DNA from 3 places in the Rossellomorea yichunensis genome. Region 2 is predicted to be linked to each of the others. Evidence: riboswitches for the same ligand, from Rfam matches in the RefSeq annotation. Region 2 holds a riboswitch; each other region holds the start of a gene.
The links. A riboswitch is a leader RNA that binds a small molecule or an ion and turns the genes downstream of it on or off. The one in region 2 is predicted to bind thiamine pyrophosphate.
Positions count from the first base shown of each region.

Region 1: another riboswitch for thiamine pyrophosphate. It lies ahead of RSX31_RS00410 (ABC transporter substrate-binding protein); the one in region 2 lies ahead of tenA (thiaminase II).
Region 3: another riboswitch for thiamine pyrophosphate. It lies ahead of thiC (phosphomethylpyrimidine synthase ThiC); the one in region 2 lies ahead of tenA (thiaminase II).

Region 1 is NZ_JAVYAD010000001.1:78,870-83,909, forward strand. It holds gene RSX31_RS00400 (aldo/keto reductase) at 1-198, opposite strand, end outside; gene RSX31_RS00405 (phosphotransferase enzyme family protein) at 285-1,190, shown strand; TPP riboswitch at 1,268-1,378, shown strand; gene RSX31_RS00410 (ABC transporter substrate-binding protein) at 1,541-2,524, shown strand; gene RSX31_RS00415 (thiamine-binding protein) at 2,537-2,830, shown strand; gene RSX31_RS00420 (ABC transporter permease) at 2,827-3,588, shown strand; gene RSX31_RS00425 (ABC transporter ATP-binding protein) at 3,590-4,327, shown strand; gene RSX31_RS00430 (TatD family hydrolase) at 4,320-5,040, shown strand, end outside.
Region 2 is NZ_JAVYAD010000002.1:110,920-115,959, forward strand. It holds gene RSX31_RS04970 (ABC transporter ATP-binding protein) at 1-1,272, opposite strand, end outside; gene RSX31_RS04975 (ECF transporter S component) at 1,287-1,865, opposite strand; gene tenA (thiaminase II) at 1,858-2,556, opposite strand; TPP riboswitch at 2,674-2,781, opposite strand; gene RSX31_RS04985 (response regulator transcription factor) at 3,071-3,670, opposite strand; gene RSX31_RS04990 (sensor histidine kinase) at 3,667-4,803, opposite strand; gene RSX31_RS04995 (hypothetical protein) at 4,955-5,040, opposite strand, start outside.
Region 3 is NZ_JAVYAD010000003.1:34,219-39,151, reverse strand. It holds SAM riboswitch class I at 51-161, opposite strand; gene thiC (phosphomethylpyrimidine synthase ThiC) at 436-2,193, opposite strand; TPP riboswitch at 2,342-2,458, opposite strand; gene RSX31_RS08100 (copper homeostasis protein CutC) at 2,540-3,232, opposite strand; gene RSX31_RS08095 (ABC transporter substrate-binding protein) at 3,455-4,393, opposite strand; gene RSX31_RS08090 (hypothetical protein) at 4,414-4,933, opposite strand, start outside.

The sequences.
Region 1 (5,040 bases), on a different contig from region 2:
GAGAGCCTCTCCAAATAAGGCTTCACATGTATACGAGCCATAAATATCTGCGTGATCAAAAGTCGTGATTCCGTTTCCAATATTGTGCTGGATCAAAGAAAGAGTGTCTTCCTTTGATTGATTCCAATCTGCAAGTCTCCACAACCCATGAATGATTCTTGAGAATGATAGGTCTTCCGTCATTTGTATCCTTTGCATCGATGCAACCTCTTTTCATATGGTATGTAGACATTCTTTCATAGTCATACTAAATGTATATTACTATGTTTGGAAAGGAATTAAAAATGATTGAACCTCTTCATGATGTATTGTTGAACTGGAAGGTTCATCCTTCCTCCATAGAGACCGTGGAAAGTCACCCAAATGTATATAAGGTGAAGAGTCGGAAGAAGACATTTTATTTAAAAAAGAGATTGAACTCCTCAGTGGAGAAGCGAATAGAAGAGCTGCTCTTAACTTCTTTTTTACTGGAAAAGGGACTTCCTGTTGAAAGGCCGCTGTTAACTGTCTCACAACACCCATATGTACAACAGCATCAAGCTTTCTACTCCCTGTACCAAGCTCTGGAAGGTCTGCCAGTACAAGTCTATTCCTTAACTTCTCTTGAAGGGGTGGGAACGTATCTTTCCCAACTCCATAGCAGGCTAAAACAATACGTCTGTAAAAACGAGGTAGAAGAATGGAAAGTTGAAACACATTTGAGAGAGTGGATAGGCGGAAAGGGTTCTAAAATGATAGAAAGGTGGGGTGAGGGGTTTCTAGGAAGGCTTAATGAATGGTCTTACTCCTATAGCAAATTACCCCATCAATTCGTACATAGCGATTGTCATCCCCGTAATATCCTCATGAAAGAAGGAAGGGTGACAGGGGTCATAGATTTCGAGAGGATACGGAAAGCACCCCGTATAGCAGATGTCTGTTACTTTCTTGCAGGGACGCTCAAAGACCAGGTCAAGCAAACGGGGGATGAGCAATTTGAACGTATCCATGCCTTTATGGGGGGCTATCAGTCCGAAGGTACTTTAACTCAGGAAGAAAAGGAACTGATGCCATTCTTAGTCATTATCTTTCTTCTTCAATACACCTTTTTTTACAATCAAAAAGGGTATTCACACCTTGTATCTGCATACATCCCATTCATTAACAGGCTGGTAAATTCCAGTGATTATCAACTGGCCTTTCAAATGTAAATCTATTTAAGAGGAAATGCTTGAATATCCACCTTTTCTGTGGCAAAGTAGGGAAGAAGATAACGTTTAATTTCATAGTACAAGTGTAGGGGGACCGGTGTGGCCGGTTGAGATTGTATCCTGACAGATACTGACCCTTTGAACCTGAACTGGCTGATACCAGCGTAGGAAACATTCTCTTAAACATTACATAATCATGTTTAACAATGCGTCCCTCGCTGAAGCTTGGGGCGCTTTTTTTGTTGTTGTGTCCTAATGTTTTAAGGTGTTTTACATTCATTCTCTCTACTATGTGAAGAATAGAGAATAAACGTTACAACTACATACAAGGATTTTTAGGAGGAATCATGATGAAAAAGTGGATGTATATTATCTGTTCTGTCTTTCTTTTAACTGCTTGCGGTGGTGGAGGAAATACATCAGAACAGAAAGAAGGTCTTAAAAAGGTTACGGTTGTGCTGGACTGGACACCGAATACCAATCACACTGGATTATATGTTGCGAAAGAAAAAGGATACTTTAAAGAGCAGGGACTTGATGTGGATATCATCTTACCTGGTGAGGCAGGGGCAGATCAACTAGTTGCCTCGGGTAAAGCTGAGTTCGGAGTTGGATATCAGGAAAGTGTCACACAAGCAAGGGTACAGGACGTACCACTCGTATCTATCGCTGCGGTCATACAGCATAATACATCCGGGTTTGCTTCACCTAAGGATAAGGGTATAACGACTCCTAAGGATTTTGAAGGGAAAAGTTATGGAGGATGGGGATCACCTGTAGAAAAAGCCGTCATGACGTCTATTATGAAACAAGAAAATGCTGATGTAGAGAAAGTGGATTTTGTAAACATGGGGGATACAGATTTCTTTACTGCCGTGAAACGGGATGTTGACTTTGCGTGGATCTACTATGGATGGACAGGGATTGAAGCAGAGCTTCGCGGTGAGGAATTGAATATGATGTACGTAAAGGATTACTCTGAAAAACTGGATTATTACACCCCTGTTTTGACGACGAATGAAAAGATGATTAAAAAAGACCCTGAAACAGTCAAAGCATTTTTATCAGCTTCTTCAAAAGGCTATGGATTTGCAATCGACAATCCGGAAGAGGCCGGTGAGATCCTTTTAGATGCAGCTCCGGACCTTGATAAAGAATTAGTCATGAAGAGTCAGGAGTGGCTGTCTCCTAAATACAAGGATGACGCTGACAAATGGGGAGAGCAAAAGCTGGAGGTTTGGGAAAACTATGCTTCATGGATGTATGATAACGATTTATTAGATAAGGAACTGGACAGTAAAAAAGCATTCACAAACGAATTTTTACCAAAATAAGAGGTGAACAAAATGGGGAACGCACTCGTAAGCATACAAATTATTCCAAAGACGAAAAATGGTGAAGACGTTATACCATACGTGGATGAAGCCATCGCGGTCATTGATAAATCTGGTGTCCGTTATGAAGTCCATCCATTAGAAACAACAATGGAAGGGAATCTATCTGACTTATTTAAGGTGATTGAACAAATGAATGAACGAATGATTGAAATGGGCAGCTCAAACGTCATTTCTCAAATCAAGGTATTATATCAGCCAGCCGGGATTGAAATGGATCAATTAACGGAGAAGTATAAAGGATGAAAGCATGGATATCGAAAGGATGGAGACCCTTCTTGGTCATCATCCTTTTATTCATCATTTGGGAATCCACCATTAGAGTATTTGAGGTGCCGGCATGGCTAATGCCTTCACCTTCAGAAATATGGGCGGAAGGAGTCGCCTCATGGTCCACGTTTACAGGACATCTTGCTTCGACAACCCTCCTTACGATCGGAGGGTTTGTGATTGGATGTACGATAGGAATCGGGACTGCAGTGGGTCTGCACCTTCTGCCTAAGGTAAGAGAAGCGATATATCCACTTATGATTTTGTCTCAAAATATTCCGATCATCGTCCTGGCACCATTACTTGTAATCTGGTTTGGATTTGGACTATTACCGAAAATCATTGTCATTACCCTGATTTGCTTCTTTCCGGTAGCGGTCTCGGCATTGGATGGGTTCCGGCAGACAAATGCAGAGTACATCCTCTATATGAAAATGTCGGGAGCCACAAAAAGTCAAATCTTTCGAAAAGTTGAATGGCCGCATGCACTTCCTTCCATCTTCTCAGGATTGAAAATTTCAGCTACCTATAGTGTGATGGGGGCGGTGATTTCAGAATGGTTAGGTGCCCAGAAAGGAATCGGTGTCTATATGACTCTTGCTTCTTCCTCCTTCAGGACAGACAGGGTATTTGTAGCCATCTTCATGATCATGATGCTCAGCCTCGTTTTCTTTGGGATCATTTTGTTATTAGAGAAAATCATGATTAAGTGGAACCGAAAGGAGGACAGGTAACATGACGACTTTATCCATACAAAATATGTCAAAATACTTTGATGGGGAGCTGATCCTCGATGAGCTTTCCATTCATGTTGAAGAAGGGGAGTTTGTGTCGATCCTTGGTCCTTCCGGAAGCGGGAAGAGCACCCTGTTTCATGTGATCGGTGGATTGTTCACACCAGATTCCGGAGACATTCAATTAGATGGAAAATCGATAAATGGTCAAAGAGGGACCATCAGTTATATGCCGCAAAGTCCTTCCCTCCTGCCATGGAGAACCGTGATTGAGAATGTGATGCTTGGCCAGGAGTTACACGGGAAGAAAGATAGGGACAAAGCGCTCTGCATGATTGAACGGGCGGGCTTGAAGGGGTATGAGAATGCGTATCCTGATGATTTATCCGGAGGGATGAAGCAGCGGGTGGCGTTTATTCGTGCCCTTGTCAGTCCTCAATCATTTTTATGCCTAGATGAGCCCTTTTCTGCCCTGGATGAATTCACACGATTGGACATGCAGAAATGGCTCCTTTCCATTTGGGAAGAAGATTTGAGTTCCGTTCTATTTGTGACTCATAATATCGACGAAGCCCTGTTCCTGTCAGACCGGATCATTGTATTATCGACTCGGCCAGCCAGGGTCCAGAAGGAGTTCAAAGTACCATTTCCCCGCCCCCGCGATAAAGAAATTCTCTTAACGGAGGAGTTTTTGAAATGGAAAACGAGCATTTTTGAGGAGCTTTCTCAATATGTGTAAACCTTCCTTGATTGATGCCCATATTCACTTGGATTTATACGAAGGATACGAGCGTGATAAGATCCTGCAGGAACTTGATCTGTATTCTGTAGAAGCACTCATATCTGTATCGTTCCACCTTCAATCGACCAGGACCAATTTAGATCTCTCAAGAAGAGATGCAAGGGTCAAACCGGCTGCAGGTTTCCATCCGGAGCAGGATCTGCCATCTGATGGAGATGTCGAGGAGCTTCTATCATTGATTGAACTCCATCAACACGAAATAGTGGCGATTGGAGAGGTAGGATTGCCTTATTATAAAATGAAAGAACATCCTGAAGTTGAAGTGGAACCGTATATCGATCTCTTGGAACGGTTTATGATCCAATCAAAAAGGATCAATAAACCGATCATCCTTCATGCCGTGTACGAGCATGCGCCTATCGTTTGTGATCTGTTAGAAAAGCACTCCATAGAGAAAGCTCATTTTCATTGGTTTAAGGGAGATGAAAAGACGATTGAAAGAATGAAGGAAAATGACTATTCCATCTCCATTACTCCTGATGTCCTTTATGAGAAGGAAATACAAGATCTTGTTAAGAAGTACCCAATCGAGAGACTTATGGTTGAAACGGATGGCCCTTGGCGTTTTGAAGGGATCTTCCAGGGAAGGATGACCCACCCCGGAATCATGCATCGGTCCATTGAAAAAATCGCCGAATTAAAACATATCA
Region 2 (5,040 bases):
CTCAAGTAACGCAAACGTATTTTGAGAATCCTGGCCAAAGGTCGGTTCGTCCAATAATAGAATATCTTTATTCCTGACAAGTGATGCTGCGACGCTTAACCTCCGCTTTTGCCCCATGGATAAATGATAGGGATGATGATGTTTGTATGGATAAAGCTTGAATCGCTTCAATAGTGCATGCACCTTTTCCTCCACTCTTCCTTCATCCACTCTCATGAGCCGAAAGGTATACGCAACTTCATCAAACACACTGTGTGTCACAAACTGAAACTCGGGATTTTGAAAAACAAACGTACATTCCTCGGGAACATTCTTTCCTTTCACCTGTCTTCCATATAATTCATACGTCCCGGTCGTTTGGATGAATGTCATGAGACTGTGGAGTAATGTTGATTTCCCGGCTCCGTTCTTTCCGGTGATTGCAATCCATTCACCTTTAAAGCTGACGGCATTTTCAAGGTGGATTTTCTCCTCTTTTTGTATATACCCTTTGAAGTTCTCTAGCTTTAGATTCTTTTTTCCAAACGGGGCAACCTTCTCCGGAGGATGGGATGAAAGATAATCTTTCCACGCCTCCGGATACCATACCCCTACCGATTTCAATGTTTCCTTGAAATGTGATAAAATGTGAGCCTTTGGACCATCAGCCACTATCCTTCCATTCACATCGAAAAGAATAATACGATCAATGATCTCCAATACGTGAGTCAACTTATGCTCAACGATAAGTAACGTTTTATCTTTACATGTCGTCTTCACTGTTTCCCATACAGATTTGGTGCTTTCTTCGTCTAACATGGCTGTAGGCTCATCCAGAAATAGTGTTTGGGGATGGAGCGCAAGAGCAGAAGCAATGGCCAATTTTTGCTTCATCCCCCCTGATAGAGAGGAGATTTTTGTATGGGAATCCGTCAGACTTAAATTCACTTTCTCTAACAGATCGTTAATTATCTCTCGCATTTCGTCTCTTGGAATCTGTTTGTTCTCCAAAACAAAGGCAATTTCCTCATCTACATAGGGCATACAAAATTGAGCGTCCGGATCTTGAAAGACATATCCGAAGGATTCAGGACGCTCAATCGAGTCAGCTTTCATCGGCACATCTATCGAATGGGGTATCACACCGGATAAAACCTGGAGGAGTGTGGATTTTCCACAACCAGATGGCCCCAGTAGCAATACCTTTTCCCCGTCTTCTATCGAAAGGCTTATGTCTTTAAACATCAGTTTCTCTGAACCGGAAAATGTAAGGCGCAGATTTTCAATATGCATCGTCCTTCCCTCCTTTACTGATTCAGGGCATCATAATCTTTTTGGTCCGCACGTCTGACCAAACTGGTTACCCCCGTTTTCTCCAAAGCCTTAACAAGATAAAAGGCTCCCATGCCTGCTATCACGATGGATCCTATTAATCTGGCAACAATAAAAAGTGACAAATTCCACAGAACGAGGTCTCCCATGTACCCTTTAAAATAGTCCATCAGAATTGAGCCAATTGCTGAGCCCACAGCTGCTGTACAAATGATGAGGACATCATAACGCTTATAGCGGGTGATAAGAAAAATCAACTCTGCAAACAAACCTTGGATTAAACCGAACAATAGTACCTCGAGACCCCATTCACTTCCCATGAGAAATTCCCCTGAAGAGGCAGCAATCTCTGCCAGAAGTGCGACACCAGGTTTCCGAATGATTAAAAAAGCCACGGTTGCCGCCATGAACCACATGCCATAGATCAGTTGATCAGCATGCAATCCAAATGGCTTTAATAGGTTGTAAACCGGTCCCCATAGCTTATATATAATCCCAAAACCTATGGAGATCACGACCGTTACTAAAATGTCCGTCAGCTTTAATTTAGACATGTATTCTACCTTCCTTACCTAGAGATGCCTGAAACGGCCACTTCTCAAGTGTGTATGCCATTTCCCAAAACTGTAATTCATAAATGCTGCTCAAAATGAAATTCTCTTTCATTCTTTCCTTATCTGTTCCTGTCATCGTTTCTGCCAATACATCCAGTCGCTGGATCTGTTCTTCTACTAGCTCCCCAAACCACTCTCCACCATAAGCTGCGATCCACTCCTGATATATGACCTCCTCAGGTGTACATGATTTCAAGCGTTCACCGATCTCATAATACAACCAGTAGCAGGGGAGTATTGCCGCCAGGATATCTGCGAGCCCCCCATATTGTGCGGAACGATACATATGCGAGGTGTAGGCATAGGCAGTAGGAGCAGGTTTGAACTGCCGTTTTTCTTCTTCCGTAATCCCTAAACGATTTGAGAAATTTTCATGAAGGGAAAGCTCTGCTTCATTCGTTCCTACTGCGTGTGTTGCCATTCTGGATGTAGTATGTAAATCTGTTGCTTTGGCTGCACCGAGTGCCTGCACCTTCGAAAAGTGTGAGAGGTAATAGGCATCCTGCAGAATGTAGTACCTGAAGTTTTCAAGGGGGAGGGTTCCATCCCCGATACCTTTAACGAAAGGATGGTGAAAACTCGCTTCCCAAATTTCCTTCACTTCGTTTCTTAAGTACGCTGTAAATGACATTGTATCTTTCTCCTTTTCCAGACGACCCGAAATGGGCAACAAAAAAAGCCACTTTCATTATGCATACCGCATACAGAAAGTGGCTTGAGATCAGTTTGATAGAATTCGATTCTATGTGACCGTCAAACACCACTTCCCTACGCTGGTCTCAACCAGATCAGGTTCAAAGGGTCTTAAAGTCACACTTTAATCTCAGCCTTTTAGAAGGCACCCCTAGTGGATCGTCCTATGAAATTTTGTATTCGATGTTATCGTACCACGATTCTTTCACTTGTCAACAGCAAAAAGAAAACCTTTCATCATTTTTCCACCTGCCCTTTCCACGCAAAATCAATCATAGCAAAGGATACGCCCTATGAAAAATTAAATGGAATTCATTTAGCGTTAAACTCTTTCAAAGCAAACTTAAGTGATTGCCAGGAATGTATAAAAATACATACGATAGATTACAGTAATACAAAAACTACCATAAAAGCAGGGACGGACCTCCAACATGGAGGTCCGTCCCTGTCCATCATTTAAACCATCCTTTTTCTTTTGATTGCGTGATGGCTTCGATTCGATTTTTAACTTCAAGCTTGTCGAGTATGGTTGAGATGTAGTTTCGGACGGTACCCGTTTTGAGGCTAAGCTCCTCGGCTATCTCCTTCGTGTTTTTCCCGTCAGCAACCAGCTCCAACACTTCTTTTTCACGGTCAGTCAGGGGGTTCTCTTCACTATACACATCGTCCATGAGCTCCGGTGCATAAATACGTTTACCCTCCATTACAAGACGAATCGAGTTCGCCAGTTCTTCACTTGGGCTGTCCTTTAACAAATAACCCTTCACGCCACCTTTTAATGCACGCTGGAAATATCCGGACCTTGCAAAGGTTGTCAGGATAATCACTTTGCAATTTTCGCCTTTTAATTCCTCTGCTGCTTCAAGACCTGTCTTTTTAGGCATTTCAATATCCATGATACAAATATCCGGCTGCAGCTCGTGGACGAGGGCAATGGCTTCCTCTCCATTTCCTGCCTTTCCAACCACTTCCATATCATCCTCTAAACTAAGTAAAGAGCCTAAGGCACCTAATAACATTCGCTGGTCTTCTGCAATAACAATTCGAATCATTCCATTCCCTCCCTGTCTGTTTGCTTGATCACTTTCGGCACTCTCATAATCAAAGTGGTCCCATTCTCGGAATAAACATCTAAGCTCCCATTCACAAATTCTAACCGTTCTCTCATTCCGATTAAGCCGCTGCCTTTAGACTGAGTGTAATCTCCCTCGATTCCCATTCCATCATCCTTCACTATGATGGTCATCTCTTTATCCGATTCTTCGATGATCAGCTCACAGTGTGACGCCTTGCTGTGTTTGACAACATTCGTCACGGCTTCTTTTAGGCACATGCTCAAGATATTTTCCAGAAAGAGTGATGCCTGGGGCAGCATGACCTCATCATCCATCACGAAATCAATTTCCGCTGCCTTTAATAGCTGTTTGATCCTTACGATTTCGTCTTTTAGTCGAATTCCTCTCATTTGAGATACCATTGTCCTTACTTCACTTAAAGCCGTTCGAGCCGTTTGCTGAACATCCTTTAACTCGTTTCGTGCCTGCTCTGGATCTTTGTACACCAATTTTCTGGCCAGATCGCTTTTCAGGCCGATAAGAGAAAGCTTTTGACCCAAAGTATCGTGTAGATCACGGGCAATCCTCTGGCGTTCCTCCTGCTTGACCAAGTCTGAAATACGTTTATTAGCATCTTCCAACTGGTCTTCGAGCTGGACCTGTTTATTTCGGTTATAAATATTAAACGGCAACAGAATGACACTTATCCAAATGATCAGAATAAAAGGAAATTGAGATAAAAATAATTCATCCTGTATAACAAAATTATAATTGATCGATGCCGTCGTTAACACCAAGTGAATGATATATAGGGTTAAAAACGCCACCCGGTTTTTTATATTCCCATTATAGTAGGCAATGTAAAAAGCAAAATAGATAAAATTAAATTGAATGGTCATGGTAATGGATATCGCGATTAAAATCGATGTCCATAAATAAACCGGCCAATCCCTTGAAATAAAAGCAAATCGTAAAGAAATAAAGAACATGATGGTTAAGGAAATCCCTACAACTATTTCAATTGTAGAGGAGGACTGAAAGATAAAATAAAATGGAAGGATGCTGATGATGCTCCATATGTACGGGGAAATTCCGGAACCTTTTTGAATATTGATTAACTTTTTCGGCATTTGCACAATAAAATAACCTCTTTTACTTTCAGTTTTTTAACTATGTAACTTATAGTATGACATAAATTATACCCATTTTCATACAAACGGTATAAGAATTCCCCCGCCCGTTTAGACAAGAAAATCGTATGAAATTCATCATTAACAAATACTAATATTTCCGATTCTGAATCGCCTTTTGCTTCTGCATGATTTCATAGGATTTATGGATAATATCTGTTAAAACATCACCTTTGT
Region 3 (4,933 bases), on a different contig from region 2:
CGAAAAGCCCTCTCTTGCGATAGAGAGGGCTTCATGTTTATTAGAATCCTCTCTTATTTTCCAAAGCCATTTGCTTTGCAGGAATTAGCACCTATTCAACACATCGGTTGAATGGTTGCCGGGTTTCACAGGGCCAGTCCCTCCACCTCTCTCAATAAGAGTCACACATATATATTCATTTACTATTCCGAAATTTGTAATAATCGTAGCACGGTCCATACAAGCTGTCAAAAGAAATTTAATCTATAACTTACACGTTTCTAATAATAGGTACTTTCTACATAATGACATATGATACAAGATCTTGTTACATGCGTTTCATAGAAGACATGCCTGCAGTTTTCCTGGATGCTCTTCACTTCTTTTTCGAGTTGGATAACCCTCTGATTGAGCTTTATGATATCATTCTTCAATTTGAGTACATGACAAAGAGGCTCATCGATAGATGTTTGATCCATTTTCCACAAACTCCTTCGATTTTTCTTTCAATCCTTTTTCTATTTCCTTATGAGCGTCATCAATGCTATTCTCCTTCATTTCCCTTATATCATGTGATATTCTCATTGAACAAAATTTCGGTCCACACATTGAACAAAAATGGGCCGTTTTTGCCCCTTCTGCAGGAAGTGTTTCATCATGATACTCCCTTGCACGTTCCGGGTCCAGGGATAAATTAAATTGGTCATTCCATCTAAATTCAAATCGAGCCTTAGAAACGGCATTATCTCTTACTTGTGCCCCTGGATGCCCTTTCGCCAAATCCGCTGCGTGTGCAGCGATTTTATATGCAATGACACCCTCTCTCACATCATCTTTATTCGGTAATCCCAGATGCTCTTTCGGTGTTACATAGCACAACATGGCTGTTCCAAACCAACCGATCATGGCAGCCCCTATGGCGGAAGTAATGTGATCATACCCCGGGGCAATATCTGTCGTTAATGGGCCCAAGGTATAAAAAGGAGCTTCATGACAGATTTCCATTTGCTTATCCACATTCTCTTTAATCATATGCATCGGTACATGACCAGGGCCTTCAATCATCACCTGTACATCATGCTTCCAAGCAATTTTGGTTAGCTCGCCTAAAGTTTCAAGCTCGGCAAACTGTGCTTCATCATTCGCATCAGCAATTGATCCGGGCCTTAAACCATCTCCTAAGGAAACGGAGATATCATAGGCTTTTAAAATCTTACATATATCTTCAAAATGTGAATAAAGAAAGTTCTCTTTATGATGGGCAAGACACCATTGTGCCATGATTGAACCTCCACGGGAAACAATGCCTGTTGTACGATCAGCCGTCAGGTGAATATACCTCAATAATACACCTGCATGAATGGTGAAATAGTCAACACCCTGCTCCGCCTGTTCGATCAATGTATCCCTGTACACACCCCATGTAAGATTCTCAGCAACCCCGTTAACCTTTTCAAGTGCTTGATATATCGGTACCGTACCAACAGGGACAGGGGAGTTTCGAATGACCCACTCCCTTGTTGTATGAATGTTTTTACCTGTTGATAAGTCCATTATGGCATCGGCACCCCAACGAGTTGCCCACGTCATTTTCTCCACTTCTTCTTCAACGGAAGATGATACGGCAGAGTTTCCGATATTCGCGTTTATTTTCACATGAAAGTGACGACCGATGATCATTGGTTCACATTCAGGATGATTGATATTGGCAGGAATGATGGCCCTGCCATTTGCTACCTCTTCTACTACAAATGAAGGATCAACATTTTCCCGGATAGCGATGAACTCCATTTCCGGTGTGATAATTCCTTTTTTCGCATAATGCATTTGAGTCACATTACGACCCATTTTTGCCCGCATTGGGTTACGTTTAATAGTAGGGAACGCCTCTACGTTTGCACGAGGATCGTCTCCTTTATAGCCGTTATCTTCCGGCTCGATTTCACGTCCCGGGTAAGCCGCGACATCTTGACGTTCCAAGATCCACTCTGTGCGAACAGAAGGTAACCCTTTATTAATATCGACTTGGTAACGCTCATCTGTATAAGGTCCGCTTGTATCGTATACACGAACCGGTTCATTCTCTTCCACGCCAAAATTAACATTCGTCCTACTCAGTTCTATTTCTCTCATCGGTACATGTATGTCTGGCCTTGACCCTCCGACATATACTTTTTTACTGTTTTTAAATTGCGTCTTTAACTCGATTGCCACTTAACTTCTCCTCCTTTTGATTGGATCTTAGAAGTTACTGCGTCAGGCTTCCCATTGTTCTACAAAAGGACATGAAGACACAAAAAAGGGTCCTGAATAATCAGAACCCGAAATGTCAAAAAGTAGTAAGCGCCTTAAAACACAAATAAACGCTTCCGTACTACTTCCCTACGCTGGTATCATCCAGATCAGGTTCAAAGGGTCAAAGAACTTATGCGTTCTCCTCTCAGTCCAAGCAATGTATCGGACTCCCCTAGTAGAAATATTGATAGTATTCTATTGTATTACATACTATTTTTACCATGATTCATTCTTTTTTCCAATAGTAGTATAGTAACAAATCAAATTAGGACATAATCACACGTTTGATTTCCATTACCTTTTCAGAGTCTATCCCTAAGTCATAGCACCCATTATGTCGGACACCTGATCCTACATGATATTCTCTTGCTTTTAGCTTGCTGTGTATTTCGCCTATATTTTCCACAGTTAAACCCGAACCCGGCATGATAATGGGACCTCCCATTTGCTCTATTTCCCTCATTTCACCAATCGTATCCAGTCCCTTACTCACTTCAGATTTTCCTCCTGATGTGAGAATTCGATCAACGTTTAAGCCTGAATGGAATATTCCTTTACATAAGGCTACTGGATCATGAGACAGGTCGATAGCGCGGTGAAAAGTAATCGATTGACCCTTCGCATTTTGTACGATCTCCTTTAAAGCGTGGGAATCAAGCTTACCTTCATGTGATAATGCGCCAAAAACGATACCCTGGCTTCCCATTTCAACTATAGTTCTAATTTGTTCGGCCATGGTTTGCAATTCATCAGACTGATACGAGAAAGATTTACTATGTAAACGGATCATAATCTGAACAGGAATCGACACAGTCCTTAATACTTTTTCTATCACATGTAAATCAGGAGTTAATCCTCCCTCATGTATGGCAGACACCAATTCAAGACGATCTGCTCCGGATGCTTCTGCAACTTTGGCATCCTCCTCATTCAAGACTATGACTTCCAGTTTGCTCATATTGAATTCTCCTAACGTGATTATGTTAGGTTAACTTTAACACAATGTTGAAGATTGTTGAACTTGTGATGATAAGGATTTCCCCGCAAAAATATGTTGCTATTTAGAAAGAAGACAGTACTAATATGTTTGCTTTACAAAACCTACAAAAAGTAACAATCTATCAGAAAAAGACAATGATTCCTCTTGCAAATCATTGTCTTCCCCATCTCACATTCAATCTTATTCAGAAAACAATTCCGGATACACCGTTTTGGCTGTAAGCTCAACGGCTTCTCCAATACGTGGGCCCGGTCTTGACATAATGTCTGAATCCAAGAAATAGACCTGGCCATTTTTCACTGCTTTTACATCTTTCCAGCTTTCCCGTGACTTGATTTCAGCTGTCGGCTCGTCGACATACCCCACTGTCGTCAAAATCATATTAGGATTACGTTTAATGATTTCTTCTTCTCCTACTTTCACCCAGCCTTTTTGATCTACAAAGATATTCTCGACCCCGGCCGTTTCCAGTATTTCCTGCTGAAATGTTTCTGCTCCAGCTGTATAGATATCAGGAGATGGACTGATTTCAAAATATACTTGTTCTTTTTCCTTTAGCGTGCTTACTTTATCTTTCACATCCGAAATCTGTTGCTTGATGCCGTCTACCAATTCGTTCCCCTTCTTCTCTACTCCCATTACCGTTGCAATTTGTTCAATATCCCCATAAACATCTTCAAAGGTTTGGGCAGATTGAATGACGAATACGTTTAATCCCGCCTCTTCAAGCTGCTTCACTCCGGCATCGTCTCCAGTGGTATAAGCAATGACAACTTCCGGCTTTAGTGCAATGACCTCTTCAGCATTGACCGTCATGGAATCCGACACTCTTTTAATCTCCTTCGCTTCTTCAGGATAGTTGTCGTATTCAGTTGCCCCGATTACCTTATCTCCGGCTCCTATGGCAAAGAGAATCTCTGTGTTACTCGGCTGTAAGGAAATAACGGTTTCCGGCACTTTCTCAAAGCTAATTTCTTCTCCCCTGTCATCGGTCACAGAATAAGACTCCTTTTCAGGCTTGACTTCCTTTGTGGATGTTACTTCTTCCCCATTGCTGCACCCTGCGAAAACAACCAGGATGATTGATAATAGTAAACTATTTAACCATGATTTTTTCATATTTCATCTTCCCCGCTTTTCTATATTTTGTCGCTATACGATTTACTCACAAAAGGAATTTCTTCAATCCCTTCACATTTATTCACATACACAGCCATCACAAACAGGACATTTGCCAGTAAATGAGCGTATTTAAATAAAATATTTTCCACTTTCATCTCAGTACTGACTTTATGTAAGGCACGGACGGACTTTTTCGCTTCACTGCGACAGGTATGAAGCGTACATGCGGCTGTACAGCCTTGCGGAAGGACAAAGGTTTGGATACGATCCTCGACTTCCGACACATAACGATCATACATTTGGCTCAATTTATTCAAGTCCTCTTCCATGATGGCCGTCATTCCCCTCACCGAGCCATTGAGATGGTACGCCATCTCAGCTAAATATAATAAATCGTCGTGCACTTTTGGTAAGTGTTCCGTCATTGATGACGCGAGTCCGATTTTAGTCGACAGTGAATCGGTCCGGATCTCAAAATCTACAGTTGAAACAGACTCTCGCATATAGGGATAACATAAGTAGCGGAAATCATTTGCC